2 regions of the Salinibacterium sp. TMP30 genome follow, and region 1 is predicted to be linked to the other one. Evidence: predicted binding sites of a transcription regulator. Region 1 holds the regulator's gene; the other holds the start of a gene.

The links. The regulator HrcA, encoded in region 1, represses chaperone genes, less so after heat shock. The targets are predictions, from matches to a motif close to TTNGCACTCGNNNNNNNCGAGTGCNAA.
Region 2: groES (co-chaperone GroES) is a predicted target of HrcA. The motif match lies at 7,901-7,927, and genes of this name have one in related genera.

The regions. Positions count from the first base shown of each region.
Region 1 is NZ_CP151642.1:1,088,018-1,102,394, forward strand. It holds gene AADH44_RS05315 (ComEC/Rec2 family competence protein) at 1-1,900, shown strand, start outside; gene holA (DNA polymerase III subunit delta) at 1,932-2,960, shown strand; gene rpsT (30S ribosomal protein S20) at 3,093-3,353, opposite strand; gene AADH44_RS05330 (DUF4190 domain-containing protein) at 3,742-4,173, shown strand; gene lepA (translation elongation factor 4) at 4,295-6,160, shown strand; gene AADH44_RS05340 (DUF1990 domain-containing protein) at 6,166-6,759, shown strand; gene AADH44_RS05345 (HAD hydrolase-like protein) at 6,769-7,446, opposite strand; gene hemW (radical SAM family heme chaperone HemW) at 7,546-8,796, shown strand; gene AADH44_RS05355 (DUF4870 domain-containing protein) at 8,821-9,195, opposite strand; gene AADH44_RS05360 (DUF4870 domain-containing protein) at 9,302-9,700, opposite strand; gene hrcA (heat-inducible transcriptional repressor HrcA) at 9,913-10,935, shown strand; gene dnaJ (molecular chaperone DnaJ) at 10,959-12,059, shown strand; gene AADH44_RS05375 (16S rRNA (uracil(1498)-N(3))-methyltransferase) at 12,069-12,800, shown strand; gene AADH44_RS05380 (histidine triad nucleotide-binding protein) at 12,818-13,168, shown strand; gene AADH44_RS05385 (PhoH family protein) at 13,248-14,222, shown strand; gene ybeY (rRNA maturation RNase YbeY) at 14,224-14,377, shown strand, end outside.
Region 2 is NZ_CP151642.1:2,225,950-2,240,326, reverse strand. It holds gene glmS (glutamine--fructose-6-phosphate transaminase (isomerizing)) at 1-1,219, shown strand, start outside; gene AADH44_RS10885 (holo-ACP synthase) at 1,228-1,602, shown strand; gene alr (alanine racemase) at 1,595-2,731, shown strand; gene AADH44_RS10875 (tRNA (adenosine(37)-N6)-threonylcarbamoyltransferase complex ATPase subunit type 1 TsaE) at 2,728-3,303, shown strand; gene tsaB (tRNA (adenosine(37)-N6)-threonylcarbamoyltransferase complex dimerization subunit type 1 TsaB) at 3,287-3,907, shown strand; gene rimI (ribosomal protein S18-alanine N-acetyltransferase) at 3,904-4,395, shown strand; gene tsaD (tRNA (adenosine(37)-N6)-threonylcarbamoyltransferase complex transferase subunit TsaD) at 4,392-5,501, shown strand; gene AADH44_RS10855 (DUF4190 domain-containing protein) at 5,602-5,895, shown strand; gene AADH44_RS10850 (hypothetical protein) at 5,996-6,673, shown strand; gene AADH44_RS10845 (SAM-dependent methyltransferase) at 6,689-7,876, opposite strand; gene groES (co-chaperone GroES) at 8,001-8,297, shown strand; gene rarD (EamA family transporter RarD) at 8,422-9,366, shown strand; gene AADH44_RS10830 (ABC transporter substrate-binding protein) at 9,423-10,709, shown strand; gene AADH44_RS10825 (ABC transporter substrate-binding protein) at 10,840-12,096, shown strand; gene AADH44_RS10820 (ABC transporter substrate-binding protein) at 12,268-13,545, shown strand; gene AADH44_RS10815 (ABC transporter ATP-binding protein) at 13,928-14,377, opposite strand, start outside.

The sequences.
Region 1 (14,377 bases):
GACTCACGAATGGGGAATAGGCGTCGAGTTCTCGGTCGCAGCAACGCTCACTGCAACCGAGCCGGGCGATGGTCGAGCGGTGTTGGTTTTTGCGTCGGAGGGCCCTCAGTGGCGCGCCGACCCTCCGGCGTCTGTCGAGTGGGCGAACCAACTCCGGCGTACGTTTGCGACCGCAGCCCAGATCCTTCCGGGTGGTGGCGGAGAACTCATTGGCGGGCTCGCGATCGGCGACACCGCAGCTGTCAGTGAAGAGTTGGATGCGGCGATGAAAACAAGTTCGCTGAGTCACCTCACCGCGGTATCGGGAGCAAACTGCGCGATCGTCGTTGGTCTGATCATGGCACTCGGCGGCAGACTCGGCGCTCACCGTGTGTTGAGGATTGCGCTCTCAGTGCTAGTACTGCTGGCGTTCGTCGTTGTGGTCACCCCAGACCCTAGCGTTCTTCGAGCGGCGCTTATGGCGACGCTGGTACTCATAGCGTTGGGCAGTGGGCGACCAGTCAGGGGCATGGCTGTGCTCTCGCTCGCGGCGATTAGCCTTCTTGCTTTCGACCCGTGGTTGTCGCGCAATTTCGCCTTCGCGCTGTCAGTCTTCGCAACGGCGGGCCTGTTGCTGTTTGCCGAACCGTTGGCTCGACTCTTGGGCCGATGGTTGCCGCAGTGGCTCGCGCTCGTCATCGCAGTGCCTCTCGCAGCACAACTTGCGTGCCAACCGGTGCTCTTGTTGTTGCAGCCAACGCTGCCCTCCTATGGGGTTCTCGCGAATGTTCTTGCCGCCCCGGCGGCACCGGTAGCTACGGTGGTGGGTTTGGCGGCCTGTGTCGCGCTCTCGGTGTTTCCACCCCTGGGCATCGGCTTGATGTGGATTGCTTGGTTGCCCTCCGCGTGGGTGGCTGCTGTGGCAACATTCTTCGCCGACGCGCCTGGCGCGCGCATCCCCTGGTGGGAGGGTTGGGTAGGTGTGCTGGTGCTCAGCGCTGTGACGGTGCTCCTGTTAGCGGCTTTGGTGATGCGTGATCCGTGGCGCCGCCGGGCACTCACAATGCTCGTGGTCGCGTCGACTCTTACGGCTGCGGTGACCGCCGGCCTTGGGGTAAGCGCAATGCTGTCCTGGCCCAAGGATTGGCAATTTGCACAATGCGATGTAGGTCAGGGGGATGCGGTTGTGGTTCGCAGCGATGAAAGGATTGCTCTGATCGACACCGGTTCAGATCCGCAGCGCGTCGACTCCTGTCTCACACGCTTGGGCATACAGCGAATTGATCTGCTGGTGCTCACCCATTTCGACCACGACCATGTTGGTGGTGCAGCCGCCCTGATAGGCCGGGCGGACACGGTGCTTGTTGGGCCCACCGGGTCCGCACAGGATGTCGCCCTGCTCGACACTTTCGCGATAGCCGGTGCTCATGTGCTTCCTGCCAGCACCGGCGATCGCGGCGAGCTTGGTGAGCTGCGTTGGAGTGTGCTCTGGCCGGGCGAGCGGCTGGCGGGTATTGATCCGGGAAATGATGCGAGCGTGATCGTCGAGTTTCTGCCGCGGCCCGATTGCGAACACCAGTGTCTGAGCTCGGTCTTCCTTGGCGACCTAGGCGAGAGTGCGCAGGCACGGCTCCTCGGCGAGAGAAGGGTGTCTACGGTGGATGTCGTCAAAGTCAGTCATCACGGTTCCGCTGATCAATATCCACCCCTCTATGCTGCGCTTAACTCAACCGTGGGATTGGTGGGCGTCGGTGCAGGCAATGGCTACGGGCATCCCACCGCTGATGCACTCGACATGCTCAACGAAACAGGCATTACGGCGGTGCGAAGCGACACCGAAGGGCTGGTTTTGGTCTCGCCCGCGACCCGCCCGGGAGCCGTTCGGCTGTGGTCGGAACGGCACGTCAGCGGGCAAGGATAGGCTGGGGTCGCAGTTCTAAGTGAGGAGTCTCGTGGCCGCTAAACCCCCAGCGCGATCGCCGGCAAAGTCGAAGGTTGTTATCCCGCAATTGACGTGGAACAACGTGCGCCCGGCGCCAATCGTGCTCGTCAGTGGCACCGAAGGTTTCCTTGCCGACCGTGCGATTCGGTTGCTGCGCGACACCCTCAAGGTTGAAGATCCCAGCCTCGAAGTGAGCGACCTTGAGGCCGACCAGTACGCCCCTGGTGAGCTCATTAGTTTGGCGAGCCCCTCGCTCTTCAGCGAACCGCGAATGATTCGCATCACGAACGTTGAAAAATGTTCCGACGCGTTCATTACAGAAACGCTGAAGTATTTGGATGCACCCGCCGACGACACCTATGTCGTGCTCCGTCATGCCGGGGGAGTGCGTGGTAAGAAGCTGCTCGACGCTATCCGTGGCGGAACGGGTGGTGGAATCGAGGTGGTATGTGTCGACCTCAAGAAGGATGCGGAGAAGTACGACTTCGCGGCCGCGGAGTTTGCGACTAAACGTCGACGAGTGACACCCGGAGCGCTGCGCACCCTCGTGTCTGCTTTTTCTGCTGATCTGGCCGAGCTGGCTGCTGCGTGTCAGCAGCTCATTGCCGATGATGCTGATGAGATCAACGAGGCGACTGTTGCTCGCTACTATTCTGGTCGGGTCGAAACCAGCGCATTCAAGGTTGCGGATTCTGCGATCGCGGGTCGCTCAGGTGAAGCTCTTGTGTTGCTGCGTCATGCTCTCGCATCTGGTGCTGATCCGGTTCCGATCGTTGCGGCGTTTGCGTCAAAACTGCGCACGATGGCCAAACTCTCTGGCGGCGCAATGTCGTCAGGGCAGGCGGCGAAGACTTTCGGGATGGCGCCGTGGCAAGCAGATCGGGCGATGAAGGATTTGCGCGGCTGGAGCGATGCTGGGCTTGGCTCCGCCATTGAGGCAATCGCCGATACGGATGCTCAGGTCAAGGGCTTGGGGCGCGACCCCGTTTTCGCGTTGGAACGCATGATTACCGTTGTGGCGGCTCGAGGCATCCGCTAACTAGCGGCGCCACCCGACAACATGCGGCCCAACAACATTCGGCCCTACAACAAGTGACGCAACAACAAACGCCTCCGGCCGCGAGCGGTGGAGGCGTCTGTTGTTTTTCGGCAGTGTGCCGATGTGAGGTCTTTAGAGTGCGGCGACCTGCTTGGCGATAGCCGACTTGCGGTTCGCTGCTTGGTTCTTGTGCAGCACGCCCTTGCCTGCGGCCTTGTCGAGCGTCTTGCTCGCTGCGAGGAGGCGCGCGGTGGCGGTCTCTTTGTCGCCAGCCTTGATTGCTTCGCGGGTTGCACGGATAGCGGTCTTGACCTGGCTCTTGACTGCACGATTGCGGTCTTGTGCCTTCTTGTTGGTGCCGATGCGCTTGATCTGCGACTTAATATTTGCCACGTGTATGTGCTTTCTTGTTTGTGGATCAGAGATGGTGGGCGGCCGTGGAAGAGAATCGGTGTTCTGATTCCCGGCCGCGATGCGCATACTGTTCGACAAAGAACCTTATGCATAAGCCAACAGGCAACATTACCAGCGCGGTGGAGCTAAGGCAATTGCGCAGCAATTGTGCGACCCCAGCGCCGGGCAAACTGTGTTTGCTCGGGCTTGTCGGCGGGTTCCCGCCTTGGCTGCAGTCTCCCGCCCATCAACATTAGGGCTGCAGGGCTTTCTCTACCTGTTTGCGACGCCATATTCGCGGGCTCAAGCCGCCGGCGACGAGTTCCCGCCAACATTTTCGGGGGTTATCCCGATTCCTCGGGCATTCCGCGTTTCCTAGTGTCGAGGTATGACTTCTTTAACTATTTCTGATTCCCCTGTCGATTCGTCCGCGGGGGTGCTCACGCCTTCTCGCGAGGGTGCTGCGGGTGCTGATGCAGCGCCCGACGACCGTGCCGTGCCGACCGATTCGGCATCCCCAGCCCCCGATCGCCCAGTTGCACCAGCTGCACCAGCTGCAGCTTCTGCCGCGCGCACATCCCGCACGATGAGTATTTTGGCGTTGAGCTTGGGTATTGCGTCGCTTTTCTTTGCTCAAAGCGTTGTTGTGCCGCTGGCAGCTATCGTCTTGGGCGTTTTTGGTCTTCGGGATGAGCCTGCGGGGCGAAGTTTCTCTATTTGGGGCATTGTGTTGGCTTGCGTCGCTACCTTCGGTTGGGTTGTTGTTGTGGCTGCTGGCGCATTGATTTCGCTGCCGTTTCTTTTCTTCGCCGCGTTCTAGAAGCGCCTGAACGTGCCTGAACGTTCCTGATCGGTGCCCCTGCGGCTACTAAACCGTGGGTCGGCCCGCTATTTCGTCGGGGTGCACGCAGGATCGTCGCTCTCGTGGGAGAATTGGGCGGATGTCTCCTCGCGCCTCTTACACACTTGAGCCTGCTTCGACCGATCCGGCGTTTATCCGCAACTTTTGCATCATTGCGCATATCGATCATGGCAAGTCCACCCTCGCTGACCGCATGCTGTCGGTCACGGGGGTTGTCAGCGACCGCGATATGCGGGCCCAGTATCTCGACCGCATGGATATTGAGCGTGAGCGCGGCATCACGATCAAGAGCCAAGCGGTGCGCATGCCGTGGGCGCTGATTGATGAGAACGGCAAAGAGCAGTCGTATGCGCTCAACATGATTGACACGCCTGGCCATGTGGACTTCACCTATGAGGTGTCTCGTTCGTTGGCGGCGTGTGAGGGCGCAATTCTTTTGGTTGATGCGGCGCAGGGCATTGAGGCGCAGACGCTCGCAAACCTCTATTTGGCACTCGAGAATGATCTGACGATCATTCCGGTGCTGAACAAGATTGATCTTCCTGCTGCAGATCCTGAGAAGTATGCCGATGAGATTGCGGGTCTCATTGGTTGCGATCCATCAACGGTGCTTCGGGTTTCTGGCAAGACCGGTGTCGGCGTGCCCGAATTGCTCGATGAAGCTACGCGATTGATCCCTGGCCCTATCGGCGACCCGTCAGCTCCGGCCCGCGCAATGATTTTTGACTCTGTCTATGACGCCTACCGGGGTGTTATTACTTACGTTCGCATGATCGACGGCAAGATGGCGCCGCGCGAAAAGGTCATGATGATGTCGACGAAGTCAGCTCACGAGTTGCTGGAGATTGGGGTGAGTTCACCTGAGCCGACCCCCACGAACGGTCTCGGCGTCGGCGAGGTTGGGTACCTCATTACGGGTGTGAAGGATGTTCGCCTCAGCAAGGTTGGCGACACGGTCACTAACTTCGCAAAGCCGTCGACTGTGCCGCTTCAGGGCTATTCCGAGCCGAAACCGATGGTGTTCTCGGGTCTCTATCCCATCGACGGTTCTGACTACCCGGTGCTGCGTGAGGCACTAGACAAGCTGAAACTTTCGGATGCTGCGCTCGTTTACGAGCCTGAGACTTCTGTTGCGCTCGGGTTCGGTTTCCGTTGTGGATTCTTGGGACTGCTGCACTTGGAGATTGTGCGTGAGCGTCTTGAGCGCGAGTTCAACCTCGACATGATTGCGACTGCACCTTCCGTAATTTACGAGGTCATGAGCGATGACAAGAGCGTCACGACGGTCACTAACCCGAGTGAGTTCCCAGCCGGGAAGATTGTCAGCGTTACCGAGCCGATGGTGAAGGCATCCATTCTTACTCCTAAAGACTTTGTCGGAACGGTCATGGAGCTGTGCCAGTCGCGTCGCGGAACCATGCAGGGCATGGAATATGTCGGAACTGACCGCGTTGAGCTTCACTACACCATGCCTCTCGGCGAGATTGTGTTTGACTTCTTCGACCATTTGAAGAGCCGCACGCAGGGTTATGCGAGTCTCGACTATGAGCCCAGCGGCCATCAGGAGGCCGATCTCGTGAAGGTCGACATTCTGCTTCAGGGCGAGGCCGTCGATGCGTTCAGCGCGATCGTGCACCGCGATAAGGCGTATGCCTATGGCGTGCTGATGACGGAACGTTTGAAGAATCTGATTCCGCGTCAGCAGTTTGAGGTTCCCATCCAGGCCGCAATTGGCGCACGCATCATTGCTCGCGAGTCCATCCGGGCGATGCGTAAAGACGTTTTGGCGAAGTGCTACGGTGGCGATATTAGCCGCAAGCGAAAGCTCCTTGAGAAGCAAAAAGAGGGCAAGAAGCGCATGAAGATGGTCGGTCGCGTAGAGGTTCCCCAGGCTGCCTTCATTGCGGCGCTGTCTGGTGAAGTCGAAGGCAAAGAGAAGAAGTAGCCGAAGTGGATTCCCGCACCTACCCCAATGCTCCCGTAACGTACGGCGCGGTGGGTGCCACGCGTGGCAGCACTTTCACTGTGCTCCCGCCGACGGGGTTTCGACGGGTTGATCGTAGCGCTCGAATCGGACACGGTGAGGAACGTTGGGAGTTCGCGCATCAGCAGATTCTGACGTGGGGTGTGAAGCGTCGCAGCGGCTTTGGTGTGACGCTGTTGCCGCGCGACCCGGCGGGCGAAGTGCTCGACCTGTCACAGGACAACGATGCGCATCCGAAGGTTCGTCCTGGTGACACGATCGTACTGTCGATTGGTCGCGGTCGATTGACAGCGCACGAGCCGGTTCGGGTCGTTTATGTCGTTGATGAGCCTAAGGTTGCTGGCTTTGCGTACGGAACGTTGGAGGGACATCCGCTGCGGGGTGAAGAATCGTTCATGATCGAACGTCGCGACGATAACTCAGTGTGGATGACGGTTCGTTCGTTCTCTCGACCATCATCGACCAAGTGGATGCTGCTGTCGCCGGCTTTGCGAATTTTGCAGCACGTCGTGGTTGGCCGCTATTTGCGCGCCCTAGCCGGAACGATTCCTACCCTGTAGCGTCTCGGCCTACCTGCGTTCCTTAAGCTCGGTAATGGTGGCAAGTACCTCGTCGAGCCCACTGACGAGGTCATCAACGACAATGAGCGCGTTTGTACTGCGGAGTTCGTCAACCGAGTATGCGCCGGTCGCAACCGCAATGAAGGGTAGCGATGCAGAGTCGGCGGCTAGCCCGTCGTTGGGGGTGTCGCCGATGATCACGTGTGTTCCTTCACCGAGCGTGGGGGCCACGAGCGAGGTGAGGTGAGGACGGTTGGGTGAACGATCGCCGAAGAACGAGTTCTGCCAGTTGAAGTCGTCGATGGAGTAGCCGGCTGCTAAGAGTTTGTAGCGCGAATGCAGCGGACCATTTCCGGTGAGTAGTGCATTTCCCCAGCCTCGGCCCGCAACTTCACGCAGTGCCTGTGGTCCACCAGCAACCGCCTCGCGGGTATATCCGTTCTCGTGTTGGGCGCGCGTACGCACGTCGAGTTCAGCGAGCAGGTCGTCCAGCATCGCCAGTGGGTGGCCGTTGAGCTCGAGCAGTTCGGTGAGTAGCTGCCCCTCAGTCATCCCGTGCGGGTTGGCAATGCGGTGGCGTGGCGGGCCGCCGGTGACGCGGCTGAATGCGTCGAGATAGACAGTTGCTCCGTCACGAGAGTTGTGAATGAGTGTGCCGTCGATGTCCCACAGGATGTGCGTTTTCACTGTTTCATTGTCCCACGCTCGGGGGTGCGACAATTGAGGGGTGTCTGCATGCAAGAGTTGCGGCAGGCTCTCGTGATCGGCTGCTGAGGGGACTCGTTCGTGCCAGGTGCTTTGCCCATTGCAGATCCAGCACCCCTCGATGGCGCACTTCCCGCATCCGCCGCCGTCGGCTCTGAAGGTCGCCCATGGAGTGTCTACATCCACGTTCCGTTTTGCCGGGTGCGGTGCGGTTACTGCGACTTCAACACGTACACGAGCGACGAGTTGCGCGGGGCCAAACGATCCGACTACGCGACGGAAGCCATTGCAGAAATCGCGCTGGCATCCGCGGTGTTGTCTCAGGCAGGCGTCGCTTCCCGACAAGCATCAACAGTGTTTTTCGGTGGCGGCACGCCTACTTTGTTGCCAGTGACCGACCTCACTCGGATGCTTGCTGCTGCGCGTGACACGTGGGGCTTCACTTCGGATGCCGAGGTGACCACCGAGGCAAATCCTGACTCTGTGGATCGAGACTATTTGCTCGCGCTCAAGGAAGCGGGCTTCACTCGTGTGTCGTTCGGGATGCAATCTGCGGTGCAGCACGTGCTCGCAACCCTCGAGCGAACTCATGACCCTGAACGCGTACCACATGTGGTGACGTGGGCGCGCGAGGTGGGGCTCGATGTGAGTCTTGACCTGATCTACGGCACACCGGGGGAGAGCCTCGAGGATTGGGAGCGCTCACTCGATCACGCCATTGCGCAGAACCCCGACCACATTTCTGCCTACGCGTTGATTATTGAGACGGGAACCAAGCTGGCCGGGCAGATCCGTCGCGGCGTGGTTGCCCCGGTCGATGATGATCTGCAGGCGGACATGTATGAGCTGGCCGAGCAGAAACTGAGTGCTGCGGGGTATGAATGGTATGAGGTCAGCAATTGGGGCAAGGCCAGCAATGATCCTGACGTGAGCAATACCAGTCGCCACAACCTTGGCTACTGGCTTGGCAACGACTGGTGGGGTGTTGGGCCTGGTGCACATAGCCACGTCGGCGGAGTGCGCTGGTGGAATGTGAAGCATCCTGCCGCGTATGCCGACCGCATCGCTGCCGGACACTCGCCCGGAGCTGGTAGAGAGATACTCGCTGACTCCAGCAAGTACTTGGAGCACGTGTTGTTGCGAACCCGAGTGCGGAACGGTCTCCCCATAAACACGCTCGATGCGGATGGCCGTAATGCAGTCGCTGGTCTCATTGCTGAGGAGCTCGTGGATGCGCGTGCGGCCTTGAGCGGAACGATTGAGCTCACGCTGAAGGGGCGCCTGCTCGCGGATGCCGTGGTTCGACGATTGCTCGCTGACGCCCCGATCTAGAGCGGTGAGGGTGGTGGGTTCGAGCTACTTAATAAAGGCAAATGTGAGCGGATAGCTGTAGGCCTGCCCATTGTTTGCGGCGATTGCGGCGATGATGCTGAAGATGACAATGATTACGCCGATGGCGAGAATGATCAAGACTCCGATGCCCGCGATCGAGAGGATTCCGCCTAAAAAGAATCCGATATACATGGTGATCTGAAAGTTCAGTGCGGTGCGGGTGTGCGCGCGCACGAAGGGACCCCGGTCCTTGAAGACGAGGTAGCCGACTAGCGCGGGAATGAATGCGAAGAAGATTCCACCAATGTGAATCAACGTCGACCAGAGCTTCTCGTCGCTCGGACTCATCGGTTGGATCGGTGCGTACGGAGAACTGTTGGGGGGTGTGGAGTCTGACATGACTCCATTAAAGCCTGCATCGGGCAAAAGCGTGCATTGGGCAAAAGAATGGCCCCGAGAGCCTAAGCTCCCGGGGCCGAGTCTTAATTGGCTACTAAATTTTGTGTTACTTGACGAGGCGAAGTGCGAAGGGGTAACGGTAGCTCGTGCCGTCCTTGGCCTTCGTGAATGCGATGATCGAGTAGATTACGCCGACCGCCCAGATTGCGAAGCTGAGCAGGCCCTGGATAATTGCGAAGAGGCCGAAAGTCACAATGGAGAGGATCAAGCCGAGGATAAACAAGGCGACCTGTGCGATCGCCAGTGTGATCTGGAAGTTCAGCGCTTCCTTGGCTTCTACATTGGTGAAAGTGCCGCGGTCCTTGAAGATCAGCCAGATGATGAGTGAGGGCAGGAAGCTGAGGATTCCGCCCAGATGAGCGAATGACGCCCACTGGTTGTCCTCAGCCGTTGTCAGTTGCGCTGCCGGCTGCGGTGCGGCGGGCTGCGGATTTGCGTCAGTCATGTGTTCGTGCCTTTCAGGTGAACGAGGGAAGTTCCCGGGTTTCATCAAAATGCTCGGTGTAACACCTGAGCATGTCCCCGGAGGGGTAGCGCCCAAGTACAGACACACGCTAGCGCTAAAGACTCGCGCGGTGCAACGGGTGTGTCGTGGTGTGTCGAGTAAGATTGGCAGTCGAACGGATTGAGTGCCAATCAAGAGAGGTGGGTGGTGGCATGGTTTCCGCCCGCGGACTTGATGTGCTTCGAGTCATCGTGCAGGACTACGTTGCTACGCGCGAGCCTGTCGGATCCAAGTCGATAGTGGAGCGTCATTCTTTTGGCGTGTCTGCAGCAACGATTCGCAACGACATGGTTCTGCTTGAAGATGAAGAGCTGATTGCCGCGCCCCACACCTCGTCTGGTCGCGTGCCCACCGATAAGGGCTACCGGATGTTTGTAGACCAGCTTGCCGATCTGCGGCCCCTCACAAGCGCCCAACGTCAGGCGATCGAATCTTTCCTGGGCCAAGCAGACGACCTTGACGATGTTCTTGCCCGCACGGTGAGGATGTTGTCCCAGCTGACAAACAGCGTCGCGCTCGTACAGTATCCCTCGCTGGCAACCGCTCGGGTGCGTCACATTGAGTTGGTCCGACTGAGCACTTCGCGCATCATGTCGGTGTTCATTACAGATTCTGGCCGCATCGAACAACGGCTTCTTGATGTTTTCGAGCCCCTTGATGATGTGTTTCTTGGCGAAATGCGGGCAAAGTTGAACTCCGCTCTGAATGGGCAGTCGCTGCCGGAAGCGGCGGAGCGGCTCGCGAATTTTGCCGACATTTTTCCTGTCGAACGCCAACCGATTGTCAGTCAGGTGGCATCCAGTCTGGTTGAGCAGGTCTTGGCAAACCGTCATGACAAACTCGTATTAGCGGGCACAGCAAACCTTGCGCGAACTGAGCAAGACTTCGCGGGGAGCATTTTTCCCGTACTTGAGGCAATAGAAGAGCAAGTTACTTTGTTACGTCTCTTTGGAGAGATGCAGGTAACTAGCGGTTCTGTGTCTACTCGCATTGGGCGCGAGAACGCAGAATTCGGACTTGAAGAGACGTCTGTCGTTACGGGTGGGTATTCCTCGTCGGGCGGAGGCGTCGCGCGATTGGGTGTGTTAGGCCCAACTCGCATGGACTATTCGAACAATATGGCGGCAGTTCGCGCAGTAGCGCGGTACCTGTCACGACTTTTAGAAGACAACTGAGCTCGTAAGGAGCAATCGGAACTTTGGCAGATCACTACGAAGCACTCGGCGTTGCGCGCGAGGCCACGCCCGAAGAAATTAAGAAGGCGTACCGCAAGCTCGCTCGAGAGTTGCATCCCGACGTCAACCCCAGCGCCGACGCGTCTGAACGATTCAAGACAGTCACGCACGCCTATGACGTCTTGAGCGATCCGCAGCAGCGTCAGCAGTACGACATGGGAGGCAGCGGTGGCGGTTTCGGCGGCGCAAATTTCGGCTTTGGCGACATTTTCGAAACCTTCTTCGGCGGTGGCGGTGGCGGTCAATCGGTCGGGCCTCGTTCACGACGTGAGCGCGGTCAGGATGCCCTGCTGCGCGTTGAGGTGAGCCTCAAGGACACGATGTTTGGCGTATCGCGCGATATCGAGGTCAACACGGCTGTGCTGTGTGAGACCTGTGAGGGTAGCTGCTCGGCACCGGGCTCTTCACCGGTGCGCTGTGACATTTGTCAGGGCAGCGGTCAGATACAGCGCCAAGTACGCAGTCTTTTGGGTAACGTCATGACCTCGAGCCCGTGTGGAACGTGCCGCGGCTACGGCAACATCATCGTGAACCCCTGCGCCACGTGTGCAGGACAGGGCCGAGTGCGTGCGCAGCGCACCATTTCCGTGGACATCCCGGCGGGTATCGAAACTGGGTTGCGGTTGCAGATGCCCGGCCAAGGTGAAGTCGGGCCGGCGGGTGGACCCAACGGTGACCTCTTCCTGGAGATAAAGGTTCGTCACCACGACGTCTTTAGCCGCTCCGATGATGATTTGCTTGCGACCGTCGAGGTTCAGATGCTCGATGCGATCTTGGGCACCACCGTCACCCTTGACGGCTTGGACGACACAGTCGAAGTGCATATTAAGCCCGGCACGCAGAGTGGCGAAGTGCTCACCGTTAAAGAGCGGGGGATCACGAGCCTGCGCGGTGGCGGTCGAGGTGACCTGCGACTGGGCATCCAGGTGGTCACTCCGACCAAGCTGAGTGGCGCAGAGCAGACGCTCGTTAAGCAGCTCGCGGCGATCCGCAAGAACAAAGCGCCAGAGTTTGCTGAGTTCCAGCAGGGACTCTTTGCGAAGTTGCGCGACCGGTTCCTGTAGGCGAACACAGTGGCTCATCTCTATATCGATGAAGAACTCGACGACGCGAAGGTCGGCGACACTGTTTCGCTTACTAAGGCGGAGGCGCGCCACGCGGTAACAGTATCGCGACTTGCCGTCGGAGAAACTGTCGCGATTAGCAACGGCGCAGGGCTCACCGTTTCTGGGCGAATAACCACCGCAGAACACACCGAGCTCAGCATCGAAGTTGCCGAAGTGCAGCACGCTGCCCGAAACACTCCCGCTGTGTTCCTTGCGCAAGCGCTCGCAAAAGCGGACCGAGATGACCTCGCCGTTCAAGTCGCCACCGAGCTCGGCATCGATGGCGTAATTCCGTGGTCGGCTGCGCGCAGCATTTCGCGTTGGCAGGGCGCAAAGGTTGCCAAAGGCCGCGACCGTTGGGCAGCAATCGTGCGCGAGGCGAGCAAGCAATCGTTACGCACCTGGTTGCCCGACGTGCTTGATCTCGTCACGACGAAGCAACTGGCCGCGTTCGCTTCCAGCACCCGGATGCTCGTGCTCGAGCCAACCGCAACCGAGACCATCTCCGACCTTGTCGTGGATGATCGCGACATTGTGCTCGTCGTCGGACCCGAGGGTGGCGTGGCAGATCATGAGCTCGAGCTATTGACGGCGGCCGGAGCATCCACGGTTCGACTGGGTAGTGAAGTTCTGCGCACGTCAACGGCGGGCCCTGCGGCGCTTGCGGTCCTTAACGTCAAGCTTGGTCGCTGGGGCTAGAGGTTTAGGCTAGAGCTATGTCTGATTCCCCTTCGATCTTTACTAAGATCATCGCTCGCGAGATTCCCGCGGATATCGTCTTCGAGTCAGATTCCGTAATCGCGTTTCGCGATATCGCGCCCCAAGCGCCTGTGCATCTGCTCGTCGTTCCTAAGACCGAGGAGTTTTCCAATGTTGCCGAGCTTGCCGCAGGCAATCCGGCATTGCTGGCTGAGCTGGTTTCGGTGGCACAGCAACTGGCCGATGAGCACACGCAGAGTGAGTACCGATTGATTTTCAACACCGGCGAAAGTGCCGGTCAAACCGTGTTCCACGCTCACGCTCATGTGCTCGGTGGACACCTCGAGGAAGGCACCCTTGGTCATTAGTGACTCCGAGTCCGTAGGCAGTGAGAAAGCACATCCCCCCGAGCGCGATAGCGTATCGATTGAAGTAGATGGCGTAGCCATGGTGCGGCTGCTAGGCCCACACGATCGACTGTTCCGCGTGGTCGAAAGCAAGTTTCCGGATGTCGAAATGCACGTTCGGGGAAACCAGATCACCTTGAGTGGCGACTCCGTTTCAGTCGCAGCCGCCCACGAACTCGTGGAGGAACTCGTCACAATGGTGCGCGGCGGACACGACCTCGGCACGCAAGAGGTCGAATCGTCGGCGAGCATCCTGCGGCAGAGTCAGGGCAGCCCGAACCTGTTGCTTGGCCAAACGATTCTGACCGCTCGTGGCAAAGCCATTCGGCCCAAGACCTTGGGGCAGTCGCAGTATGTCGAGGCGATGGACAACAACACCATCGTTTTCGGGATCGGCCCGGCAGGAACAGGCAAGACCTATCTTGCGATGGCAAAGGCCGTCCAAGCCCTGCAGCGCAAAGAAGTCGACCGCATTATTCTGAGTCGACCGGCGATTGAGGCTGGAGAGCGACTGGGCTTCTTGCCCGGTTCCCTCACTGACAAGATTGACCCGTACCTTCGGCCACTCTACGACGCGCTCAACGACATGATGGATCCAGAGCTGGTACCTAAGCTTCTGGCCGCTGGCACCGTTGAGGTTGCTCCTCTCGCCTACATGCGCGGGCGCACCCTCAACAACTCGTTTGTTGTTCTTGATGAGGCCCAGAACACCACCCCAGAGCAGATGAAGATGTTCCTGACACGGCTGGGGTTCGACTCGAAGATGGTCATCACGGGCGACGTCACCCAGGTCGACCTGCCCGAGGGTGCGAGTGGGCTCAAGCTCGTCTCGAACGTGCTCACAGACATCGACGACATCCATTTCTCTGAGCTCACGAGTGCCGACGTCGTGCGTCATAGCCTGGTTGGCCGGATTGTTGACGCGTACACAACGTACGATGCCGAGAAGCAGCGCGATGACTATTACCGCAAGAACCGACCGCGCGCTCGAAGCCGCAACCACGAGGGACGTTAGCGTGTCTATTGAGATCAACAACGAGTCGGGCATCGACGTAGACGAACACGCGTTTCAGCGACTGTGCACCTTCGCTCTCGACCAGCTTCATGTGCATCCGGATGCCGAACTAGGCATTGTGTTTGTCGACGAAGCAGCCATGGAGCAGCTTCACG
Region 2 (14,377 bases), 1.1 Mb from region 1:
CCAAGACCAGATCGTCACGATCCGCCCCGACTCTGTTGAGGTCATCGACTTCGATGGCAACCCTGTTGAGGTTGACGAGTTTGATATCGCCTGGGATGCTTCGGCCTCCGAAAAAGGCGGTTGGTCGAGCTTCATGGCGAAGGAGATCAGTGAAGAGCCGGATGCCGTAGCCAACACAATTCTTGGTCGCGTTCAGGATGGGCTCGTCAAGCTCACCGAGTTCGAGCCGCTCGGTGACGAGATCATCGCGAACATCGACCGCATCGTTGTCATTGCGTGCGGAACTGCGGCCTACGCGGGGATGCTTGGCAAGTACGCTATCGAGGCGTGGGCCCGTGTTCCGGTGGATGTTGAGCTGGCTCACGAGTTCCGCTACCGCAACCCGATTCTCACGGAGCGCACCCTCGTGATCTCGATCAGCCAGTCTGGCGAGACCATGGACACACTCATGGCGGTCAAGTTCGCTATGGAATCCGGCGCAAAGGTTGTTTCCGTGTGCAACACGCACGGCGCAACGATTCCGCGCGAGTCACACGCTGTGGTCTACACGCACGCTGGTCCTGAAGTTGCTGTGGCATCCACGAAGGCCTTCGTGGCTCAGGTGACTGCGCTGTACTTGATTGGGCTGCACATTGCGGGTGTGCGGGGCACGCTCAGCGATGAGGCAATTCGTGAGAACGTTGCCGAATTGCAGGCGATCCCGGACAAGATCTCTGAAGTCTTGGTTACCTCTCAGTCGATTAAGCAGTTGGCTCATTGGATGACGGACACCCAGTCGGTGCTCTTCTTGGGCCGTCACGTGGGTTACCCGATCGCTCTTGAGGGCGCACTGAAGCTCAAGGAATTGGCGTACATTCACGCTGAGGGATTTGCCGCTGGTGAGCTCAAGCACGGTCCGATCGCTCTCATTGAGCCCGGTCAGGTTGTTTTCGTGGTCGTTCCCAGCCCGCGCGATCCCAACTCGCTCCACAAGAAGGTTGTCTCCAATATTCAGGAGATCCGTGCGCGTGGCGCTCGCGTCATTGCCATCGCTGAGAAAGGTGACGCAGCGGTGCTGCCGTTCGCCGATGAGGTCATCCCCATTCCTCTTGCCGGTTCGTTCTTTGAGCCGCTCCTTGCAGTGATTCCGTTGCACATTTTCGGTATGGAACTTTCGGCAGCGAAGGGACTCGACGTAGACCAGCCGCGCAACCTCGCGAAGTCTGTCACCGTCGAATAGGTCTCACCGTGATTGTGGGGATCGGTGTAGATGTCGTCGACATCGCCCGCTTCGAACGTGCTTTGCAGCGCACGCCGACCCTCACCTCGCGCCTGTTCTCTCAGAGCGAACAATTGAAGGATGGTGCGACGCGACCGCTGCGCTCACTTGCCGGCCGCTTTGCCGCTAAAGAAGCGCTCATCAAGGCCCTGGGCGACTCTAGTGGCGTTACCTGGCACGACATGAAGGTCGTCTCTGACGCGCTCGGAAATCCGTCGTTTGAACTGCAGAACGCCACAAAAGCAATTGCTGAACGTCGCGGGATCACCTCCGTTCACCTGTCGATGAGCCATGACGCGGGCATCGCAATCGCTTACGTTATTGCGGAGGCCCACCATGACTGACCTTCGACTCGCAACGATCAACACCGGCGCGATAACGCACAACGTAGAAACTTTGCGCGCTCTGGTCGCCCCTGCGCTGGTAATGGCGGTCGTGAAAGCCGACGGCTACGGCCACGGAGCCATCGAAAGTGCCCGCGCCGCCATTTCTGGTGGTGCGAACTGGCTCGGCATTGCTGACCTGACCGAAGCGCTTGCGCTGCGAACCGCGGGCATCGACGCTCCACTCTTAGCGTGGTTGCACCAGCCGGGGGCAATATTCGGTGAAGCAGTGCGCGCGAATGTAGACCTCGGTGTCAGCAACATTGCACAACTGGCCGAAGTCGCTGCGGCATCCGGAACTGCGTTCGTTCACCTCAAGGTCGATACGGGTCTGCACCGCAACGGGGCTGCTCTTAGCGACTGGCACGAGTTCTTCGACGCTGCCGCGGCGCACGAACTTGCCGGGCGGATCCGTGTACGGGGAATCTGGAGTCACCTGGCCAATGCTGGCGCGGAGAATGACGCACAGCAGATCCAACAATTCTCCGCAGCCATCGTGATGGCGGAGTCTGTGGGGCTTCGGCCAGAATTCCGTCACTTGGCGGCCTCGGAAGGCGCGATCAAACACCCCGATGCCCGCTTCACCATGGTCCGACTAGGAATCAGCACCTATGGCCTTGCCCCGTCCGATGATGTGGATGCTTCGGCTCTAGGTCTGGTGCCGGCGATGACCTTGAGTGCCCCCGTCGTTTCTGTGAAACGCGCTTCGGCCGGTGCGGGAGTGTCGTACGGCTTCGACTTTCACTGCGAGACCGACACCACTCTCGCGCTCGTGCCCGTGGGGTACGGCGATGGTATTCCGCGCCATGCCTCCAACCGCGGCCCCGTCACGATCAACGGTTATCGAGGCCGGGTTGCTGGCCGGGTTGCCATGGATCAGATCGTCGTCGACATGGGTGATGCCCCGGTTGCCGTGGGCGATCGTGCAGTACTATTTGGCGACCCTTCGAACTCTGTGGACTCTTCGCTTGCGTCTGGCTCTGCGATGCCTGTGCCCAGCGCCGACGAGTGGGCGACGGCCGCGGGAACCATCAACTATGAGATCGTGACTCGCATCGGACCGCGCGTGGTGCGCAGGTACGAACCATGACCAGACTCGTGGTCGATTCCCCCCAGCGGATGGCTGATCTCGGGTCACTAATCGCCGGGCAGCTCGACGCCGGCGACCTCGTTTTGCTCAATGGCGAACTCGGTGCAGGAAAAACCACCCTCACGCGAGCGATTGGTGAGACTCTCGGCATCCGCGGCACCGTGACGAGCCCGACCTTTGTGCTCGCGCGCACGCATCCGCGACTGGGGCAATCGATATCGATACCGACAGCGACACAGCAACCGGAACCGGAGTCGGCATCGTCATCATCGCCAGCTCAGGCGCCCCTCGTGCATGTCGACGCTTACCGCTTGGGCAGCGCTGTAGAACTCGACGATCTCGACATCGATTTTGAGGCATCCATTGTTGTGGTCGAATGGGGTGCAGGTTTGCTCGATGGAGTTAGTAAGTCATGGCTGAACGTCGATATTGCGCGACCCACCGGCGCGGGTGACGAGAACCACTCTGACGATGATTTCGCCGAAGAGGCAGTTGAACCGCGCGCCGTGACGGTGACCGGTTTCGGCCCCAAGTGGGCAGATTTGAGGTGGCTTGATGTTTTTAGCGATTGATACGTCGGCAGGAACGAGCGTCGCGATTGTTGATGCGCAGGGCGTTGTGCACGCGGAGTGCGACTCTGCAGACACCCGAAAGCATGCCGAAGTCGTTGGCGACTTCATCTACAGCTGTCTCGCAGACACCAAACTCGCTGTAACCGACCTGACCGGTGTCGTGGCGGGAATGGGGCCGGGGCCCTTCACTGGGCTGCGGGTGGGCATCGTTGCCGCGCGCACTTTTGCTTTCGGTGCCGGCCTGCCGCTGTATCGGGTTGTCACTCATGATGCCATCGCACTCGGCGAAACCGCGCCAGTCCTGATCGCCACAGATGCGAGACGCAAAGAGCTGTATTGGTCAACCTACGCGGGAATGGATGACGCGGGGTTGCCCATTCGCGAGGCCGGACCCGCGCTCGCTCCCGCCGCAGAGCTCGCCACTCACGTGCCACACTTCGACCACTATGCGCTGCGGAAAGCCGCAACGGTGCGCGCCGCAAACCTGGCAACCCTGGCCCAGCTCATGAAAGTCAACGGGCGCGAATTTGCCGGCGAAGAGGCCCTTTACTTGCGCTCACCAGACGTCACCCTCTCCGCAGGACCGAAACGAGTAACCGCATGAGCTGGCAATTGCGTCGCGCTACCCCCGACGACCTCGACGCCATCATGGTGATTGAGGTGAGCGAATTCGCCAACGACGCTTGGTCCCGCGACATGATGAGCGCTGAGCTCGCTGATAATTACGGGTACTATCTGGTCGCGCATCCTGTGGGGGAGCCGACGCAGGTGAAAGCGTATGCAGGCTTGCGCGCTCCATTCCGTTCTGGGCAGGCCGACATCCAAACTATTGCTGTTGCTCCGGATGCTCGACGCCACGGCATTGGGCGTGCGCTGATGTACGCGCTCATGGTGGAGGCTCGTGATCGCGGGGCAGGTGAACTCTTCTTGGAGGTACGCGACGACAATCCTGCCGCGCAACGACTCTATGATTCGTTGGGCTTTGAACGCATCGCGGTGCGCCCGAACTACTACCAACCCGATGGCGTCGATGCGATCGTGATGCGCCTCACCATTCCCGAAGCCAAACTGTCTCCGGCGGTGGGGGTATGAGCCAGCCTGCGACCGTTACTCGGACAGCACCAGCGAACCGAAGCCTGCCGAACAACACCACTGAGCCTCTTGTGCTGGGAATCGAAACCAGTTGTGATGAGACAGGAATTGGCATTGTGTGTGGTAACCGCTTGCTCGCCAACGTCATTTCATCATCCATGGACGAGCATGCGCGCTACGGCGGGGTCGTCCCTGAGGTTGCGGCACGCGCACACCTTGAGGCGATGCAGCCAGCGCTCGAGCAGGCGCTCCGAGAAGCTGGGATAGAGCTTCACGAGATTGATGCGATTGCTGTAACGAGCGGCCCCGGACTTGCTGGCGCACTCATGGTGGGTGTTGCCGCAGCGAAGGCGCTCGCCGTTGCAACGGACAAACCGCTGTATGCCGTCAATCATCTTGTGGGGCACGTCGGAGCTGATGTGTTGCGCGACGACGGAACAGAAATTGACCTTCCGACGATCGCGCTGCTCGTGTCTGGTGGTCATACATCGTTGCTGCACGTTCGCGATCTGGTTTCCGATGTCGAACTTCTCGGCGAAACAATTGACGACGCTGCCGGGGAAGCCTTCGACAAGGTGGCCCGATTGCTCGGGCTTCCTTATCCGGGTGGGCCTCAGATTGATCGGGTTGCCGCAGAGGGCAATCCTCAGGCCATCCGATTTCCCCGCGGTCTGAGTCAGGCTAAAGACATGGAGAAGCACCGGTACGATTTTTCATTCTCGGGACTGAAGACTGCCGTCGCGCGCTGGGTCGAGCGTGAACACGATGCCGGAACAGAGTTTTCGATTGCGGATGTCGCGGCCAGTTTTCGTGAGGCAGTCGTTGACATCCTGCTGATTAAGGCGGTCGCGGCGTGTGTAGATCGTGGTGTGCCGCGCCTACTGCTCGGCGGCGGAGTCGTGGCTAACGCCCGTGTGCGAGAACTCGCGCAGGAGCGGTGCGATGCTGCGGGCATCCAATTGAGAATCCCGCCGCTGTCACTGTGCACAGATAATGGTGCGATGATCGCCGCTCTGGGTGCCCAATTGGTAATGGCGGGCAAACAGCCCTCTACGCTCGGCTTTAGCGCGGACTCGACCCTCCCGGTCACCCAAATTCAGTCCTAAAAACACGTTATGCTCTAGTCGAGACGCATTGACAGCGTTCTCTCAGGCTGAGAATATGGTGGCGCCGCTTTCGGTTTCATCTACTAAGGAGCATTCCGTCATGTCAGAACCCACGCCTTACGCCTCGACGCCAACAGGCGCGCCGGTTGCCAAGTGGAACGTACTCTCGATCGTCTCCCTGGTGACATCGATCCTGTGGCTTAGCCTCATCGGCATTGTCACGGGCCACATTGCGCTCAGCCAGATCAAGAAGACCGGCGAACAGGGCAACGTGCTCGCCATCATCGGTCTCGTGCTCGGGTACCTCGGACTCGTCGGGTTTTTCATCGCGCTGTTTGCAATATTCATTCCCCTCTTCTTCTTGGGTGCAGCGGGCGGATTCGACACCTACTAAGCCCGCACCTCAGTTTCTTACTCTTCGGGGCCCGCACAGTAGCGCGGGCCCCGAAGTCGTTGCTGGGCAGCTGTTGAGTTGTGCTTGCTAAAGTGTGCGGATGGCTACCAACAACTCAGACGGCGCAACCCCGTCGATCCCCACTCCCGCTACACCTGTCGCTTCACGCGCGCCCAAGGCAAAGGCGACTCCGTCAGCCAAGAAGCCTGCGGCTAAGAAGCCGGCTGCTGCACAGGTCGCAGCGAAGTCGACGCCTGCCGTGACGACCACCGCAGCCAAGACACCTCCAGTGAAGACAACACCCGTGACCCCCTCGACTCCTGCGACCCCCTCGACTCCTGCGACCCCGTCAGCCCCTCCGGTGCCGCCGGTTGCGCCCTCAGCGACTCCGGCTGCATCGGCTGACCCATACTCCGCCCCTAGCGGCACCCCGATCCCCGGCTACGAGGGTGCGTCGACGCCAGGCCAAGCGCCGTTCGCGCCGGTTCCGGCTGGTCCGGCGCAGGGCTTGTCGATCGCTTCGATGGTTACCGGAATTTCCGGCATCCTTTTGTCATTCGTCGTGTTCGGGTTCTTACCCGGCGTGGCCGCGGTGGTCATGGGTCACATGGCGCAGAAGAAGCAGCCGTATGCCCGTCCCTACTGGCTCACCGGCCTCATTACCGGGTATATCAGCGTCGTGATTGGTCTGATCACCGGGGTTATCGTCATCGCAGGTTTTGCGTTGCTGTTTGCTGGCGTTAGTGAGTTCGGGACCGGCTTTCGCGGAAACTTCTAACTAGTCCACAACTCGCTAAACCGAGGGCGGCACGCGCTGCGCCAGTAGCGCCCGGCGTTTGCCAGCTACACGCGTCAGAATCAATGTGGCACTGTTCTCGCCGGTTAGCGAAAGCGAAGTTCGAAAAGTCGCGGGGTCAATATCGACCCCGCGCTTTTTGATTTCTAGGGTGCCAATCTTGCGCGTTGCTAGTTCCCTCTTCAGCGACCGCTTATCGAGAGGGAAGTCGGCCACAATCTCGAAACACGTCGCGAATGGCGACGATGCTGCGGCATCCGCGCTGAAGTAGGCGATCGATGTGTCGAGCATCCGGCCATTTAACCGTCGGGCAAGATCTCCAATGAGTCGTGCACGGATGACGGCACCGTCTGGCTCAAATAGAAACTGTCCCAATTCTCCCGGGGCTTCGTCCACGCTGTCGGCGGGTGCACTCATCTCGGCGGTGCCGTGATCGCCGATCACGAGCGCCGAGCGGCGGATGCCGTCGCGAGCAACAGCCCCGAACCAGAGTCCGAGCTCGACGACTTCGCGACCGACCGACACCCACTGGGCTTCAGCATTGTCGGGGATCACATCGCGATCGATGCCGGGGCCGAGCTTGATTCCGGTGGGATAGCGCTCAGCCAGTCCGAACGCGAAGTCGAGTGAGGGGGTCCAGTCGGCAGGGTTGGTGAGACGCACGCGGGCGTCACGACGTGCTGGGTCGAGGTAGATTCCGTCGATTCCGGTGAGGTCTGTTGTTTCGGCATCGCCGTGGAGTACTTGGGCGTTGGCCCAAGGGGCGAGGTTGTAGCTTGCGATGGCTGCGGTGGTTTCGTCCCGCTCTACCGCGGTGACATTGAGGTCAAGACCCGCGATCGCGAGGGCATCGGCACCGATTCCACAACCGAGATCAGCCACCCATTTCACGCCAGCCTTGCTAAAGCGGCCGGCGTGTAGTGAGCCAACGGAGAGCCGAGTGGCTTGTTCGAGCCCGGCCTCGGTGAAGAGCATCCGTTCGGCGAATGCACCAAACTTGCTTATCGCTTTTGCGCGTAGTTTTGATTGGCTGAGTACGGCGGCGACGAGTCCGGGGCTGTGGCCGGCTTTTCGGAGTTCGGAGACGGTTCGCACGATCTCATTGCTGGGTTGCCAGACGGGAAGGGAGTCCAGCAGGCGAAGGCCTTCAGCTGAAAGCAGCTCACGCAATTCGCTCTGATTCATTGTCTAACCGTATCCGCATCTGTATTGGCACTCACGTTGATCGAGTGCCAACCAAGCCGTATAGTTGATCTGGCACTCTCACACGGAGTGTGCCAACCCAAGAACTTTTAGAAAGAGGTCAAACGTGTCGGTGTCTATCAAGCCGCTCGAGGATCGCATTGTTATCAAGCAGGTCGATGCAGAACAGACCACCGCGTCTGGGCTCGTCATTCCTGACACTGCGAAAGAGAAGCCCCAGGAGGGCGAAGTAGTCGCCGTAGGTCCCGGTCGCATCGACGACAACGGAAACCGCGTGCCGCTCGATATCGCAGTAGGCGACAAGGTCATCTATTCCAAGTATGGCGGAACCGAAGTGAAGTACGGCGGAGACGACCTGCTCGTGCTGTCGGCTCGCGACGTGCTCGCTGTGGTCGTTCGCTAACGCGAATACCTAAATCCTCGCCGAACCTCGCTGTTCGGCATCATGAAAGCCCGAGGCTCGCGCCTTGGGCTTTTGTGATTTGTGGATGTCGTGTCAGGCAGCGCCGCAGCCCTAAGCTTTAGAGGTGTCCACGACTTCTCACGCGACTGACCGCGTATCACCTAGCGGCCTCGGTTTTGCGGTGTCCGCCTACGTTTTGTGGGGCGCGATGCCTATCGTGTTCTTTTCGCTCAAGGAGTCTGGCGCGATCGAGATCGTAGCCTGGCGCATCGTCTTGTCGCTCGTGTTCTGTGCGGCGCTTCTGCTCGTTACTCGAGGCTACGCGCGGGTGCTGGCGATCATCCGCGATCGCAGAACTTTCTGGAGCCTCGGCCTCGCGGGCGCGCTTGTTGTCGTCAACTGGCTGATCTACGTGTATGCGAGCGTCAACGGCCACATTGTTGAAGCGGCGCTTGGCTACTTCACTAACCCGATCGTCACGGTGTTGCTTGGCGTGCTTATTTTGCGTGAGCGCCTGCGTCCTCTGCAGTGGCTTGCCCTCGGTATCAGTGCGCTTGCCGTTCTTGTGCTTGCCATCGGTTACGGCAGTTTTCCGTGGATCGCTCTGGGGCTCGCCTTCAGTTTTGGCCTGTATGGACTCGTCAAGAAGAGCGTCGGGCGGAAAGCGGATGCCCTCGGTGGCTTGGCCGTCGAGACAGCTTTTTTGACGCCCATCGCGATTGTTGTTCTGCTCATGTTGAGCGCTAATGGCACTCTCACGGTGGGAACAGTTGGCACCGGTCACACGGTGTTGACTCTGTGTTTGGGGGCGATTACCGCGATTCCGCTGATCTTGTTTGCCGCCGCTGCTCGTCGTCTACCGCTCACATATATGGGCCTTGCGCAGTATTTGGCGCCGATCTTACAGTTGGTCGTTGGTGTCTTCATTTTTCACGAGGCGATGCCTCCAGAGCGCTGGTTGGGGTTTGCCATTGTGTGGGTGGCGCTGGCTATCCTCACGTTTGATCTGTTCCGCCACTCTTCTCGCACCCGGCTTGGTTCACCCGCTGAAGCGCCCGGCGCACCGTAGTATTCCTGTGGAGGTACGTGGTCGCCCGAAGATCGCCGTGCCGAGAGAGGCAAATCATGACGAGGTTTAGCGCGACTCTCCGTCTGGTCGGTGCAGCATCAGTTGTCGTCGTTCTTGCGGCGTGCACTTCGCCTGGCCCGACAGTGACAGCTTCTTCTCCTTCCGCAGTGTCGCCAAGTCCTACTCCCACGGTGGATCCGTCCGGTGATGGAGTGCTGCGCGTTGGCACCATTTTTCCGACGAGCGGAGCATTTTCCTTCCTCGCTGCTGCTCAAACGGCTGGGGTTGCTGCAGCGATTAAAGAGATCAATGCTTCTGGTGGTGTGAACGGCGAGCCGGTAGTCGTTGTCGCGGTTGATTCTGGCGAAGCAAAAACCACCACGCTCGAGAAGTCGTTCACCGCGTTGGTGTCAAAGAAGGTCGATGTGGTGATCGGGCCGTCGTCGTCAGTTCTCGCTCAGCGGGCCATCCCGCTGGCAATTGACGCCAAGATTCCCGTCATATCTCCCGCAGCAACCTTCTCGACACTCGCCGACGTTTTTGATGATGGCTATTTTTTCCGCACAATCCCTGCCTACGATCAGCAGGGCTACGCACTGGCGGAAGCACTAGCGGGTGGGGCGACGAAGAAACGCATCGCCTACGTTTACGTCGCTGACGCTCAGGGCACCGCGCTTCACGACACCTTCGTTGCGGCGCTCGCTGAGTACGACACTGAGCTTGTCGCTGATGAGGTCTTCGCTAGTTCAACGACGAACTTTGATTCGATGATCGCGAACGTCAAGAAGGCTCAACCCGATGTCGTAGTTGTTGGATCAACGTATGACTCGGTCACGGCGACAAAGGCGGCGATCGGCAAGATCGTGGCGGCGGGCTACAAGGGGTCGAAGTTGTGGCTCACCTCGCTCAACACTGGTGACTATTCGCAGTCATTCAAGAACGGCACGCTGAAGGGTGTACGTGGCGTGATCGAGGGCGCGCAACCGTCGAAGACCTTTATCAAGACTCTCAAGGCCTCTAACGCGAAATTGACCAGCTATCGCTACGCGATGGAGGCCTATGACGCCACGATGCTGGCCGCGCTTGCTGCGATCGTTGCGAAGGATGATGCGGGGGAGGCGATTGCGGGGTTGCTCTACGACGTCTCCAAGGGTGGCGTGAAATGCCTGAGTTTCGCTGAATGTATTGATGTCCTGAAGACCAGCAACGACATCGATTACGACGGTGTTTCTGGGCCCGTGAACTTCACCCCTGATGGCGACATTGAGCCCGGATATTGGGGCTACTACACCTACGACGGCGAAAACAAGTTCGTGTTTAACAGTGGTGCCATCTTCGGCTAAGAGGGGTGCTGCCCGGACTGGGGGCACTGTTTGAGCGACGAGTTGTTCTCACTGAGTTCGTGTTTTGCGGTTTGGCCACTACCGTAAAAATGCTGCTTTCTGTTTTGAGCAGTAGATAGGAGCGACTGCGATGACATCCATACCCGTTGGATCACGCGTTTCGCTGCGAACCCGTCGTGGGTTCACGGTAGTTGCGGGTGTGCTCGCTGCGGTTCTTGTGTTGAGCGGATGCTCGGCAGAGGAGACCCCCAAAGTAGCGCCCGCCCCCAAAGACTTGACCCTCACAATTGGGGCACTCGTGCCCGAATCAGGTTCACTCGAAAAGTTTGGCCCGGCCGTCTCTGCAGCCATCGCGCTCGCAGCCCAGGACGTCAACGATGCCAAAGCCAACCTCACGGTTAACGTGGAGACGCGTGACTCTGGGGACTCCACCGGCACTACAGCAGAGGACGCTGTAGCAGAGTTGCTTGCCGCCAGAACCACTGTAATTATTGGTGGCCTTTCAAACGGCGTTTCGAAGAAAGTGGTCGACAAGATCACGGGCGCCGGTGTTGTCGAAATTTCACCGGCAAACGATTCGCCCGACTTTTCAGACTATGACGACAGCATGCTGTATTGGCGCACGTCGCCGTCGTGCGCGCTCGAAGGATCCGCACTGGGAGCTGAGATGGCCGACCGGGGCGACGGCTCAATTGCGATTCTTTCGGAGGACGTACTGTGCGGCCCGCTTCTTCCTCGCGCAGTGGGCGAGACTTTCCAACGAGGCGGTGGCGAAGTCATCGTTGAGGAGAGTATCAACGAGAAGGCGACGGGCATTGATGACCAGATCGCTGACGCGATTGCTGCGAAGCCGGATGCCGTTGCCATTCTCGGCACCACTCAGGCAGAGAAGATTGCCCAAGCTTTCATTGCCGCTGGATACTCGGGCGATCAGTTGTTCTTCAGTGGCTTGTCGTTGGGTGAACGCGGGTCGGGATTTGCGGCGGGGGCTTTAACCGGGTCAATCGTCACACATCCAGGCCTCGATGTCTCGACGATTTCAGACTTTACCGATCGACTTCTGGAAATCAACCCGGGCCTCAAAGACTTCAGCTACGCCGCAGAAAGCTATGACGCTGTAATCTTGGCGAGCCTCGCTGCGCTCGCCTCGCAGAAGATCACGGGCGAAGCGATCGCAAGCAAGCTCCAAGAAGTCTCTGGTGGTGCAGGCGATGGCGAAGTCGCAACCACTTTTGCGGATGCAGCCAAGATCATCCTTGCGGGCGGCACGGTAGATTACGACGGTGTTTCGGGCGCGATAACCCTCAGCGACAATGGCGATCCTCAAGGCGCCATCATCGGTATTTACCAGTACGGTAGCGACAACGTGTACACCCGTATTAACTGAGTAGCATCTGCGTTTCTAAAGAGTCTAGGTATGGTAACGATTCCTAAGAGTGTTACAAGGCTGTAGTACTGACGTATTGTGCGGACGTCCCGGGTGGGCATAGCTTGACAGTGTGGCGACAAAGCAGTGCCACATCTGATTCCTGAACACATTCGAAACGCAAGGAGCAACATGAGCGTATTCGCGAAGGCTACGGCCTCCCCAACACGGTCCAAGCGGACACTGTTGAGCGGTCTCGCAATTCTCGGTGCAAGTGCACTGGTACTGGCAGGCTGTGCAACTGATGGAGGGGACACTCCCTCTGGCGACGGTGGTGGCCCGCTCTCACTGAAGTTGGGAACAGCGCTGCCCGTAACCGGTAACCTCGCATTCCTCGGCCCGCCCGAGATCGCAGGCACTGAGTACGCCGCATCGCAGATCAACGAAGCCGATGCAGGCATCCAGATCGAGCTGATCCAGGGTGACTCCGGAGACACCGACAACAAGGCATACGAGACTGAGATTCCTCGTCTGCTCAACGAAGATGTTTCCGCAATTCTTGGTGCAGCATCCTCGGGTGTTTCGCTTCAGTTCATCGACCAGGTTGTTGGCGCTGGAGTAATCCAGTTCTCGCCGGCAAACACCTCGGCTGCCTTCACGGACTACGACGACAAGGGACTGTACTTCCGTACTGCTCCTTCCGACGTGCTCCAGGGTGAAGTTCTGGGAAACCTGATCGCTGCTGACGGTAACGAAACTCTCGGCATGATCGTTCTCAACGACTCCTACGGAACCGGCCTTGCCAAGTTCACCCAGGAAGCGTTCGAAGCAGCCGGTGGTGAAGTTGTTTCACAGCCCACTTACAACACCGGTGACACCACGTTCGACGCTCAGATCTCTGAAGTTCTTGCTTCTGACCCTGACGCGATCGCACTGATCACCTTCGAAGAAGTTTCGACCATGCTTCCGAGCATTGTCAGCAGCTTCCCGGCAGACAAGCTCTACTTCGTCGATGGCAACCTTGCCAACTTCGGTGACGAGTTCGCTCCCGGAACCCTCGCGGGCGCCAAGGGAACCCTGCCCGGCCTCAGCGTAGACACGATTGCGGACTTCACGACCGCACTCAACGACTTCTATGTTGGTTCTGGACAGCCTGAGCTCGAAGAGTTCAGCTACGCAGCAGAGTCCTTCGACTCGGTAGTCTTGCTCGCTCTCGCATCGCTCGCGGCCGGTTCAACCGATCCCGCAGCGATCGCAGAGAAGCTGCAAGAAGTATCGGGTGGTTCGGGCAACGGTGAGAAGTGCACCACCTTCGCCGACTGTGCAGACATCATCAACGGTGGCGGCGTAGCTGACTACGACGGCATCTCTGGCCCGATTACCTTCAACGAACTCGGTGACCCCACCGAGGCGCAGATCGGAATCTACCAGTACGGTGACGACAACACCTACAGCGCGTACAAGGGCTAGAAATAGCTAAGACTCGCTAAGAGAAAGGCCCTAACCCGTCGAGGTTGGGGCCTTTTTCGTGCGCCTACGACCCGTTGCCGGGTGCTGAGGGTGTTTCACGGAATACTGGACCGTGTGGCAAAACCTGAAACAGCGTCAGGTGCCCGCCTCAGCGGTCGATGGTGGCGCTAGTGAGGCCTGACATCCATGAGAGACGCTTAGGGCGCTCACAGTGGCACGCAGCACCGGAGCGACGCCGGACTTCCGCCGGGCGTGGGTAGCCAACGCGATTCGATCGACGTGAGCTGCTCCATCACCCGACCGATTCCCCAGCGCCTAACGGCCCGTTAATCTACAAATGCCCCGCCAGACGAATCCGAGCGGGGCACGTGTAGGCGATTGACTAGGTACCGAGCGTGCCGAGGTATAGCCCGATGACCTTGGGGTCGTTCAGGAGCTCGCGTCCAGTGCCTTCGTAGGCATCCTTACCCTGATCGAGCACGTAGCCGCGGTCACAGATCTGCAGGCAGCGTCGCGCGTTCTGCTCAACCATGATCGTGGTCACGCCAGCCTTGTTGATCTCCGAGACACGAATGAATGCTTCGTCCTGCTTGACCGGAGACAACCCAGCGGAAGGTTCGTCGAGCAACAGCACTTGCGGGTCCATCATGAGTGCGCGAGACATCGCAACCATTTGACGTTCGCCGCCCGATAACGATCCGGCGCGCTGCTTGAGTCGCGCCTTGAGCTCGCTGAAAATGCCGACAACGAAGTCGAGGCGCTCATCATAGATTTTGGGGTTCTGGTAGAGCCCCATCTGCAGGTTCTCTTCGATCGTCAGGCTCGGGAACAC